Tahibacter amnicola: one gene and its partner. The protein of the gene in region 1 interacts with the protein of each later gene in a pairwise test. Links are inferred from orthologs where the notes say so. Each region holds a gene or a part of one and is shown on either strand. Other genes may lie near its edges.

Evidence for each region. Proteins that work in one complex are often made in the same cells at the same time.
Region 2: the proteins of N4264_RS24290 (region 1) and N4264_RS10265 interact in binary tests that used the Escherichia coli proteins (3 or more experiments, as listed by UniProt). The link is inferred for Tahibacter amnicola from one-to-one orthologs.

What each region holds. Positions count from the first base shown.
Region 1 is NZ_CP104694.1:6,127,737-6,132,464, reverse strand. Bases 1,000-4,149 are described here. They hold N4264_RS24290 (DNA topoisomerase I), read right to left. Parts: upstream 3,755-4,149; coding sequence 1,244-3,754; downstream 1,000-1,243. Other genes in these bases: dprA (DNA-processing protein DprA), read right to left, coding at 4,050-4,149; tsaC (L-threonylcarbamoyladenylate synthase type 1 TsaC), read right to left, coding at 1,000-1,191. Also shown: N4264_RS24300 (AMP-binding protein), read right to left, coding at 1-606; more of tsaC, read right to left, coding at 625-999; more of dprA, read right to left, coding at 4,150-4,728. UniProt on the Escherichia coli protein: Releases the supercoiling and torsional tension of DNA, which is introduced during the DNA replication and transcription, by transiently cleaving and rejoining one strand of the DNA duplex.
Region 2 is NZ_CP104694.1:2,411,034-2,415,553, reverse strand. Bases 674-3,615 are described here. They hold N4264_RS10265 (IMPACT family protein), read left to right. Parts: upstream 674-1,817; coding sequence 1,818-2,414; downstream 2,415-3,615. Other genes in these bases: N4264_RS10260 (ABC transporter transmembrane domain-containing protein), read left to right, coding at 2,460-3,615; N4264_RS10270 (hypothetical protein), read left to right, coding at 1,285-1,782; N4264_RS10275 (hypothetical protein), read right to left, coding at 674-955. Also shown: N4264_RS10280 (RNA polymerase sigma factor), read left to right, coding at 45-596; more of N4264_RS10275, read right to left, coding at 557-673; more of N4264_RS10260, read left to right, coding at 3,616-4,238; N4264_RS10255 (nuclear transport factor 2 family protein), read left to right, coding at 4,357-4,520.

The DNA.
Region 1 (4,728 bases):
CACGGAGGTTTCCATGCCGTACATGTGCTGTGGCGGTACCGTCGCCACGATGTTCAGCGGTTCGGCCGCCAGTGCCTGGACGATGGCCTCGACATTGCGCCGGGTGCTTTCACAGAAGGAGCGCCAGGTTTTGGGATTGGCCTTGGGCGTGCCAGTGGAGCCCGAGGTATAGCCGATGGCGACGATGTGATCGCCGGGGATCGTGAGCGTGGACGGTTCGACGGGATCCAGTGCCAGCGTGGAGATCTCTGGCAGCCGGTGAAAACAGTCCTGCTCGGCGCCCACGTCGCAGTCGCCCAGTGCGTAGCTGCCCGGATGGGCCGCCAGCACTTCTGCAACCGCCTGCGGAGCGCGGCAGGGCGGCAGCAGGTTGGTCTGGCCGGCGAAGGCGATGGCGGCGAAGGCGACGAGAAAGTGGTAGCGGTCTTCGCACAGGTTGACCGCGGCGGACCCGGCCGGCAGTTGCCGCGCGACCGCAGCGACCTCGGCCAGGAAACGGCCTGCGGTGACGGCTTCGCCGTGGCGCCAGGCGACCACGCGCCCGATGTCACCGACGACCACGGCACGACCGGCCGGATTCGGAATCGGTTGAATGACGGCTGACAACGTGTCCCCCAAAACAGGTTAGCGCCGCACGAACTCTCCGGTGATAGCGTCGCGGATCGGCGTCGGACGCTCAAGCCCCCCGACCGGCCCGTCGAGCAGGACGTCGAGGCGCTCACCGAATGTCATACGAACTTCGGCGGCGTTTCGTGCGGGCGGTTCGCCATGCCGGTTGGCGCTGGTGGAGACCAGCGGTCCGCCGAAGGCGCGGCAAAGTGCGGCTGCCAGGGGATGGTCCGTGACCCGCACTGCGATGCCCGGATGATCGCGCGCGATCCATTCGGGCACTTTGTCAGAACGGGGGAAAATCCAGGTATTCGGGCCCGGCCACGAGGCCATGGCCGTGGCCAGGCATTCGCCGGGCACCTGGCGCAGGTCCAGGTACGGTGCGAGCTGGGCGTAGTCGGCGGCGATCAGCAGCACGCCCTGGGCGGCCGGTCGCTCCTTGAGCGCGAAGATGCGGTCCAGCGCCGCGGCGTTGGCCGGGTCGCAGCCCAGGCCGTAGACCGCTTCGGTCGGATAAGCGACGACGCCGCCGCGGCGCAGGGCCGCGACGGCAGCGTCGATGTCGGTCGCTGCGGGCGTCATGCGCGATCCCCGCGTTGCGTGCTACGCAGAGTGCAGCAGGACATGTCTGCAGTCAGGCGCGCTTGGCCGCGGCCTTCTTCGCCGCTGCCTTCTTGGCGGGTACCTTTTTCGCCGCGGATTTCTTGGTCGCCGCCTTCTTGGCCGGAGCCTGGTCGGACGCGGCCTTCTTCGCCGGCGCCTTGGCGGCGGCCTTCTTGGCCGTGGCCTTCTTCGCCGCCGGCGCCGCCGCGTCGGACTTCGCCTTGCCCTTGGCAAAGCGCGATCCGCGCTTGGGTTTATCCGGTGCGGCCGCCAGCAAGTCCGCGCATTCGGCTTCGGTCAGCGATTCGGGTTCGCGATCTTTCGGGATACGCGCATTCTTCGCACCGTCGGTGATGTACGGACCAAACCGGCCACGCAGAACCTGGATGGCGCCGTCGCGGAAGCTGGCAATCACGCGATTGGCGGCGGCTTCGGCCTTCTCCTGCAGCAGCTGCAGGGCGCGGGGCAGTTCGATCGTGTACGGATCGTCCTCGGCTTTGAGCGAAGCGTAGACCTTGCCGTGCTTGACGAACGGTCCGAAGCGGCCGACGCCGACGGTGATGTCCTCGCCGTCGGGATGCGGGCCGAGGTTGCGCGGCAGCTTGAACAGCTCCAGTGCTTCCTCGAGCGTGATCGTGTGCATGCTCTGGCCGGTGCGCAGACTCGCGAACCGCGGCTTGTCCTCGTCTTCCTTGGTACCGATCTGGGCGAACGGCCCGTAGCGCCCCAGGCGCACGGAAACCGGCTTGCCGCTGGCCGGATCGTCGCCGAGCAGGCGCGAGCCGGTGGCTTCGGACTTGTCGACGGTTTCGATCTTCTCGTCCACCAGCGACTTGAACGGTGACCAGAAGCGATGCATCAGCGGCACCCAGTCTTCCTCGCCGCGACTGACCGCGTCGAGCTCGTCTTCGAGCTTGGCGGTGAAGTCGTAGTCGACGTAGCGGGTGAAATGGCCCGAAAGGAATTTGCTCACCGCGCGGCCGACGTCCGTCGGACGGAAGCGCCGGCTGTCGAGCGTCACGTACTCGCGCGCCAGTAGCGTCTGGATGATGCTGGCGTAGGTCGACGGACGGCCGATACCGTATTCCTCCAGCGCCTTGACCAGGCTGGCTTCGGAGTAGCGCGGCGGCGGCTCGGTGAAGTGCTGTTCGGCCAGGATGTCACGCAGCGGCAGGCGGTCGCCGATCTTGAGCACCGGCAGTTTGCGGCCTTCGTCTTCGTCCTCGGCGGATTTCTGGTCGCGGCCTTCCTCGTAGACGGCAAGAAAGCCCGGATCGACCACCGTCGTGCCGCTGGCGCGGAACGCCGACGCGTCGCCGCAGGCCATGTCGACCGAGACGGTATTCATCGTGGCGTGCTGCATCTGCGAGGCCACGGTGCGTTTCCAGATCAGCTCGTAGAGCTTGCGCTGCTCGTCCGATAGCGCGCTGGCGACGCTCGCCGGGCGGCGCATGGCCGACGTGGGGCGGATCGCCTCGTGCGCTTCCTGCGCATTCTTGGATTTGGTCTTGTAGACGTTCGGCGCCGGCGGCACGGAGCCCGCGCCGAAATCGCGGCGGATCACATCGCGCAGCTCGGTGACGGCGTCTTCCGACAGGTGGGTGGAGTCGGTACGCATATAGGTGATGAGGCCGACGACGCCCTCGTCACCCAGCGCAATGCCTTCATACAGCTGCTGCGCCAGGCGCATGGTGCGGCTGGTGGAATACCCGAGCTTGCGCGCAGCTTCCTGTTGCAGCGTGGAGGTCGTGAACGGCGCCGCCGGGCGACGCTTGCGTTCCTTGGACTGTACGTCGCTGACCACCAGCTCGCCCTTGGCGGCGGCCAGCAACGCATCGCGGGCGGCGTGCGCATCGCGGGCGTTGGTCAGGTCGAACTGTTCGAACTTCTTGCCGTTCAGGCGCAGCAGACGCGCGCGGAACGGCTGCGTGGCATGGGCGACGTCGGCGTCCATGCTCCAGTATTCGCGCGGGACGAAACGTTCGATTTCGTCTTCGCGCTCGACAATCATGCGCAGCGCGGGCGACTGCACCCGGCCTGCCGAAAGGCCGCGCTGCACCTTGCGCCAGAGCACCGGCGAGAGATTGAAGCCAACCAGGTAATCCAGGGCGCGCCGCGCCTGTTGCGCGTTGACCAGGTCGAGCGAGAGCTCGCGCGGGTGCTCGACCGCGTCCTTGATGGCCTTGGGGGTAATTTCCGAGAACACCACGCGGTGGACGTCCTTGCCGTCGAGCAGGCCGCGTTCACGCAGGATCTCGCTGATGTGCCAGCTGATGGCTTCGCCTTCGCGATCCAAGTCGGTTGCCAGATACAGGGCTTCGGCCTTGGCCGCCGCCTTGGCGATGGCGTCGACGTGACGTTCGTTCTTGTCAATCACCGCGTAGTTCATGGCGAACTCGCGCTCGGGCTGCACCGCGCCTTCCTTGGGGACCAGGTCGCGCACATGCCCGTAGGAGGCAAGGACGGTGAAGTCCTTGCCCAGGTATTTGTTGATCGTCTTCGCCTTTGCGGGCGATTCGACGATGAGAAGATTCTTGGCCATCGGGTCTGGCGCGTCCTCTGCGCATGCCGGCGGGCGAGCCGCCGACCGCTCTGGTCAGGGTTTGGAAAGGGCCGGGCGCTGCGGACTGCCCTCGTCTTTTTTCATCGTGCACACACGCCGCAGCGTGCTGTCAAGCCGGACTTCGGGAAGTTGTGCGGTGCGACACGGGCGATCGACCATCGTCCGGCCGGTCCGGCAGGACATCGCCGCGACCGAATGGCCTGTTGGAAAAACAATTGCAAAATCAGCGCATTGAGGTCGTGACACGGGTTTCTGGCGGCAAATCTCGGCGCCATCAGCTGCGCATATAGCGGCCGCCCCCGGCGGAAACAACCTCTCCCTGCAGTTCCAGCACCAGCAACATCGAGGAAAGCGCCGAAATACTCATGGCCGCGCGGTCGGCGAGTTCGTCCAGGCTGAGTGGATCGTGGCCCAGCGCGGCGAGAAGGCGCACATAATCGGCGTCGCGCTCGACTCCGGCCGCCTCGACAGGGGAGGCGGCTGCCGGCGCCAGCCGGGCCCGCAGCCGCTCGCCCAGGATGAGGGCCATCGGTGCCAGCTCGGCGACGATTTCCTCGCTGGCTTCGACGAGCTTGGCGCCCTGGCGGATCAGCTGGTGACAGCCGCGCGCGAGCGGATTGTGGATCGAGCCGGGGAGGGCGAACACCTCGCGCCCCTGCTCGGCCGCCAGGCGTGCCGTGATGAGCGAGCCGGACTTGAGCCCCGCCTCGATCACCAGCACCCCGAGGGACAGGCCGGCAATCAGGCGGTTGCGGCGTGGAAAGTGGCCCGGGCGGGCATCGGTGCCCGGCGGAAATTCCGTGACGATGACGCCGCTCGCGCCGATTCGCCCGGCCAGTTCCGCATGCTTGCGCGGATAGACCAGGTCGGGCCCGGTACCCATCACCGCGATCGTCGTTCCTGGCGCCTCCAGGGCGCCCAGGTGCGCGGCACCGTCGACCCCGTCGGCGAGC
Region 2 (4,520 bases), 3.7 Mb from region 1 along the record:
TGTGCCCCGGTGACGCCAGCTTGACGATCGCTTAACCTGACCGGATGAGGGAGGAGTGTACGGACGAAGAACTGATGCTGGCGTACGGGCACGGCGACGTGCCCGCGTTCGAGGCATTGTATGCGCGCCATCGCGGTACACTGTACCGCTTTCTGCTGCGCAACTGCCGCGACCGCGCCAGCGCCGACGAGCTGTTTCAGGAAACCTGGAGCCGCGTGATTGCTGCGCGCGAGCGCTACCGGCCGGAGGCGAAATTCACCACCTGGCTGCTGCAGATCGCGCACAACCTGGCCATCGACCTGCTGCGGCGCCACCGTCCGCAGGCAGGCGAAGAGGAGACCGAGCAGGTATTCCGCCTGCTCGACGCTCCCGAATCCGAGCAACCCGAGCGCGTCCTGTCCGAGTTCGAGCAGCGGCGCCGGCTCCAGCTGGCGCTGGAAGAGTTGCCGGATGAACAACGGCTGGCTTTTGTACTGCGCATGGAGAACGGCATGGGACTGGACGAGATCGCGCACGTCACGGGAGCCGGACAAGAAACGGTGAAATCGCGCCTGCGTTACGCGTTCGCGAAGATCCGTGCAAGGTTTGCCGAATGACTGAGAAACGATCCAACCAGCGCGAATTCGAAGCCTTCCTCGCCGGGGAGGAGTCGGATCTGGCGCGCCTGTACCGCAAGCTGCCCCAGGCCGAGCCCGACGCCAAGCTCGATGCGGCCGTCCTGGCGCTGGCGCGTACGGCGGTGGAGCCGACCCGGGTCGCCGCGCTGCGCCGCGTGCCGGTTCGTCGCAAGGGTCCGGCGTGGCTGGTGGGATTGGGCAGCGCTGCCGGTGTCGTGCTGACCGCCGGCATCGCCTGGCAGATGAAGGACGGCATTAGCCCGTCTGCCAGCCGCTACCAGGCTCCGGCGGCCGCCAGCGCCGAACGCGAAGTCGTTCCGATCACGGCCGTCGTTCACGATGCGCCAGCGCCGGCAGCAGCACCGCCGCCGCCACCGCCGCCGCCGGAACCCCAGAGCTTCGTTCCGGAGCCGCCCGCCAAGCCAGCCCGCGCCGCAACAGCGGCCAAAGAAGACAAACTCGTGCGGCAGACGGCCGCGCCCGCGCGTGCCGAGGAAAAACCGGCTTCTCCAAAGGACCGCGAGGTTCGCGCCAAGTCCGAAGCCAACGGCGTCACCGAATACACCTTGCCGGGCATCGCTGCCGGCCAGCGTCCGCGCCCAGCCCCAGCCCCCGCGCAACCGGAAGCGCCGGCTCCCGCGGCAGCGCCCGCCGTTACCGCCCCCCGGTGGAAGAGGCGGTCAGCAAGGATGAACAGGCCATGCTGGGCGGCACCGCCGCCGAATCCGCCGCCGATGCGACACGCGGCACCCAGGCCTTCCCGGACCTGGAGAAGAGCAAGCAGGCCGCTCCGCGGGAACGTGGCGCCGACGCCGCCGATTCGGTGGACCGGAAGGCGGCGCTGGCCACTGGCGCCCGTCGTCCCGAACCGGCAGAGCCGGCGCCGGCCGCCGGACGGATCCAGCGCCGGGAAGCTGACCAGGCCGACGCCGACACCCTGGCCGACAAAAAACGCCGCGATGACGCCGCCGGCGAGCTGGCACCGGAAGGGTCCGCCGGCGATTCCCTCCGCCGCAACGCGCAGCTCGAACCGGACGCCTGGCTGGCCCGGATCCGCGAACTCATCCAGGCGGGCCGGGTCGACGAGGCCAAGGCCAACCTGGCGCAATTCCGTCGCAAATACCCCAAGACCCGCCTTCCGGCGGACCTGCGCGATATCCGCTGAGCGTCACGTCTGGCGTTTTGCCGGATAATGGGCGGATGACTGCGCCGCTTGCCACACTGCCCCACCCTGTTTCCGGCAGCCAGGAAATCAAGAAAAGCCGCTTCGACACCCGCGCCGCTCCGATCGCTTCGCCGGCGGAGGCACTGGCTTTTCTCGACCAGATCGCCGACCGGCAGGCGACCCACAACTGTTGGGCCTATCGGCTTGGACAGCAGTACCGATTCAGTGACGACGGCGAGCCTGGCGGTACTGCCGGAAAACCCATTCTGCAGGCCATTGAAGGCCAGGGATTCGATCGCGTGATGGTGGTCGTGACGCGCTACTACGGCGGCATCAAGCTCGGCGCCGGCGGCCTGGTCCGGGCCTACGGCGGCAGCGCCGCCGAGTGCCTGCGCGCGGCGCCGCGCGTGCCGATCGTGCTCAAGACCGAAGTCGAATTCGACCTGCCCTTCGCGGCGTTGTCCCTGGTGCAGGCGCGGCTGTCGGAGCTGGACGCCGACCGTCTGGCCGACACCTTCGACGGCGATGGCGTCCGCCTGCGCCTGGCGTTGCCCGCAGATCGCGTCGAACACCTGCGACGCCTGCTTGCCGATGCCACACGCGGACGCAGCGTCCTGCGTGTGTTGAACTGACGTCCGCCACCCCGATTACCACTGACTGACTTCCAGAGCCCTTCCATGACGGATGCCCCCCGCGCGGATTCTCCGCCGCCCCGTTCCGCCCCGCTGGCCGCGCTGCGACGCCTTCTGCCGTTCGTGCGGCCCTACCGCGGACTGGCGCTGGGCTGGCTGGCATTTCTTGCGCTCTCCTCCACAGCGACGCTGTCGCTGCCGGTCGCGGTACGGCACATGATCGATTCGGGCTTTGCCAATGCGAGCGCCGCGAGCATCAACGCCAGCTTCCTTGCTCTCTTTGGCGTAGCGCTGGTGCTGGCCATCGCGACCGCCGCCCGGTTCTTCTTCGTCAGCCTCCTGGGCGAACGCGTCGTCGCGGACCTGCGCCGCCGGCTCTATGACCATCTCCTGACGCTCGATCAGGCCTTCTTTGAATCCACCCGTGTCGGCGAACTCACCTCGCGCCTGGGAACCGACACGGAGCTGGTGCAGACCGTCGTGGGTTCCAGCCTGTCGGTGGCTATCCGCAGCCTGGCGATGTTCGTGGGCGCATCCGCTGCGCTGGTATGGACCAGTCCGCGCCTGGCCGGCTACGCCGCGCTGGTCATTCCCGTCGTGGTCCTGCCGATCGTGTTTTCCGGGCGCAAACTGCAGGGGTTGTCGCGCCAAAGCCAGGACCGCATTGCCGATGCGTCGGCCATCGCCAACGAGACGCTCAACGCCATGTATGCCGTTCAGGCCTACGTGCGCGAACGCGTGGAGGCCGGGCGCTATGCAGATGCCATCGGCCGCGCCCTGGCGACGGCCCGGCGCCGCATCGGCGCGCGTGCCGCGGTGACCGCGCTGGTGATCGTGCTGGTCTTCGGCGCCATCACGCTGGTGCTCTGGGCGGGCGCGAACGCAGTCCTGGCAGGTGAACTCAAGGCAGGCATTCTGGGCCAGTTCGTGTTGTATGCCGTCGTCGCGGGCGGTTCGGTCGGAGCGCTCACGGAGGTATGGGGTGAGGTTCAGCGCGCCGCGGGCGCCCTGGAACGGATCGGCGAACTGCTCGATACACAGCCACAGATCCGCACGACAGTGCCGGCTGCGCGACTGCCATCTCCCGCAACGGGCGACATCCGCTTCGACCACGTCGAATTCCGCTACCCCACCCGCCCGGATGCGCCGGCTTTGCACGACTTCACGCTGCACGTGAAGCCCGGCGAGACGGTTGCACTGGTGGGTCCGTCCGGCGCCGGAAAAAGCACCGTATTCCACCTTTTGCTGCGTTTCTACGATCCACAACAGGGCAGCGTGCAGATCGACCAGACCGACCTGCGCCAATTGCCTGTGCAGGACCTGCGCAGCGCAATCGCCCTGGTGCCGCAGGACACGGTCATCTTCGGCGCCAGCGCGCTGGACAACATCCGCTTCGGCCGCATCGACGCAACCGAGCCTGCCGTCATCGAAGCTGCCCGCGCTGCCGAAGCGCACGACTTCATCGAACGCCAGCCGCAGGGCTACGCCACCTACCTGGGCGAGCGTGGTGTACGGCTCTCGGGCGGCCAGCAGCAGCGCATCGCGATTGCGCGGGCACTGCTCAAGGACGCGCCGATCCTCCTGCTCGACGAGGCCACCAGCAACCTCGACGCGCAGTCGGAAGCGGCAATCCAGCACGCGCTCGAGCGCCTGATGCAGGGACGCACGACCCTGGTCATTGCCCACCGGCTGGCCACGGTGCAGCGCGCCGACCGGATCGTCGTGATGGATCACGGCCGCATCGTCGCGCAGGGCACGCATGAAACCCTGCTGCGGGAAGGCGGACTGTATGCGGAACTGGCGCGGCTGCAGTTCGCACAGTAATCACAGCACGTCGCAGGCGTGGCGGTGCGATTTCCGCCACGCGCCGGCGGACTGGACCGCTGCCGGCGGCGCGGCAGCGTGAGACGATAGCCTCCCCCGGGCGCCAGGCTACGCTGCCATGCAAACCGCCGATCTCTTGACCGCGTTCTACGAAGCCTTTCAACGTCGCGACGGCGCTGCGATGGCTGCCTGCTACGCGCCTGACGCCACCTTCCGCGACCCGGTATTCCAGCTGCGCGGCAACGAGATCGGCGCGATGTGGACGATGCTCTGCCAGCGCGG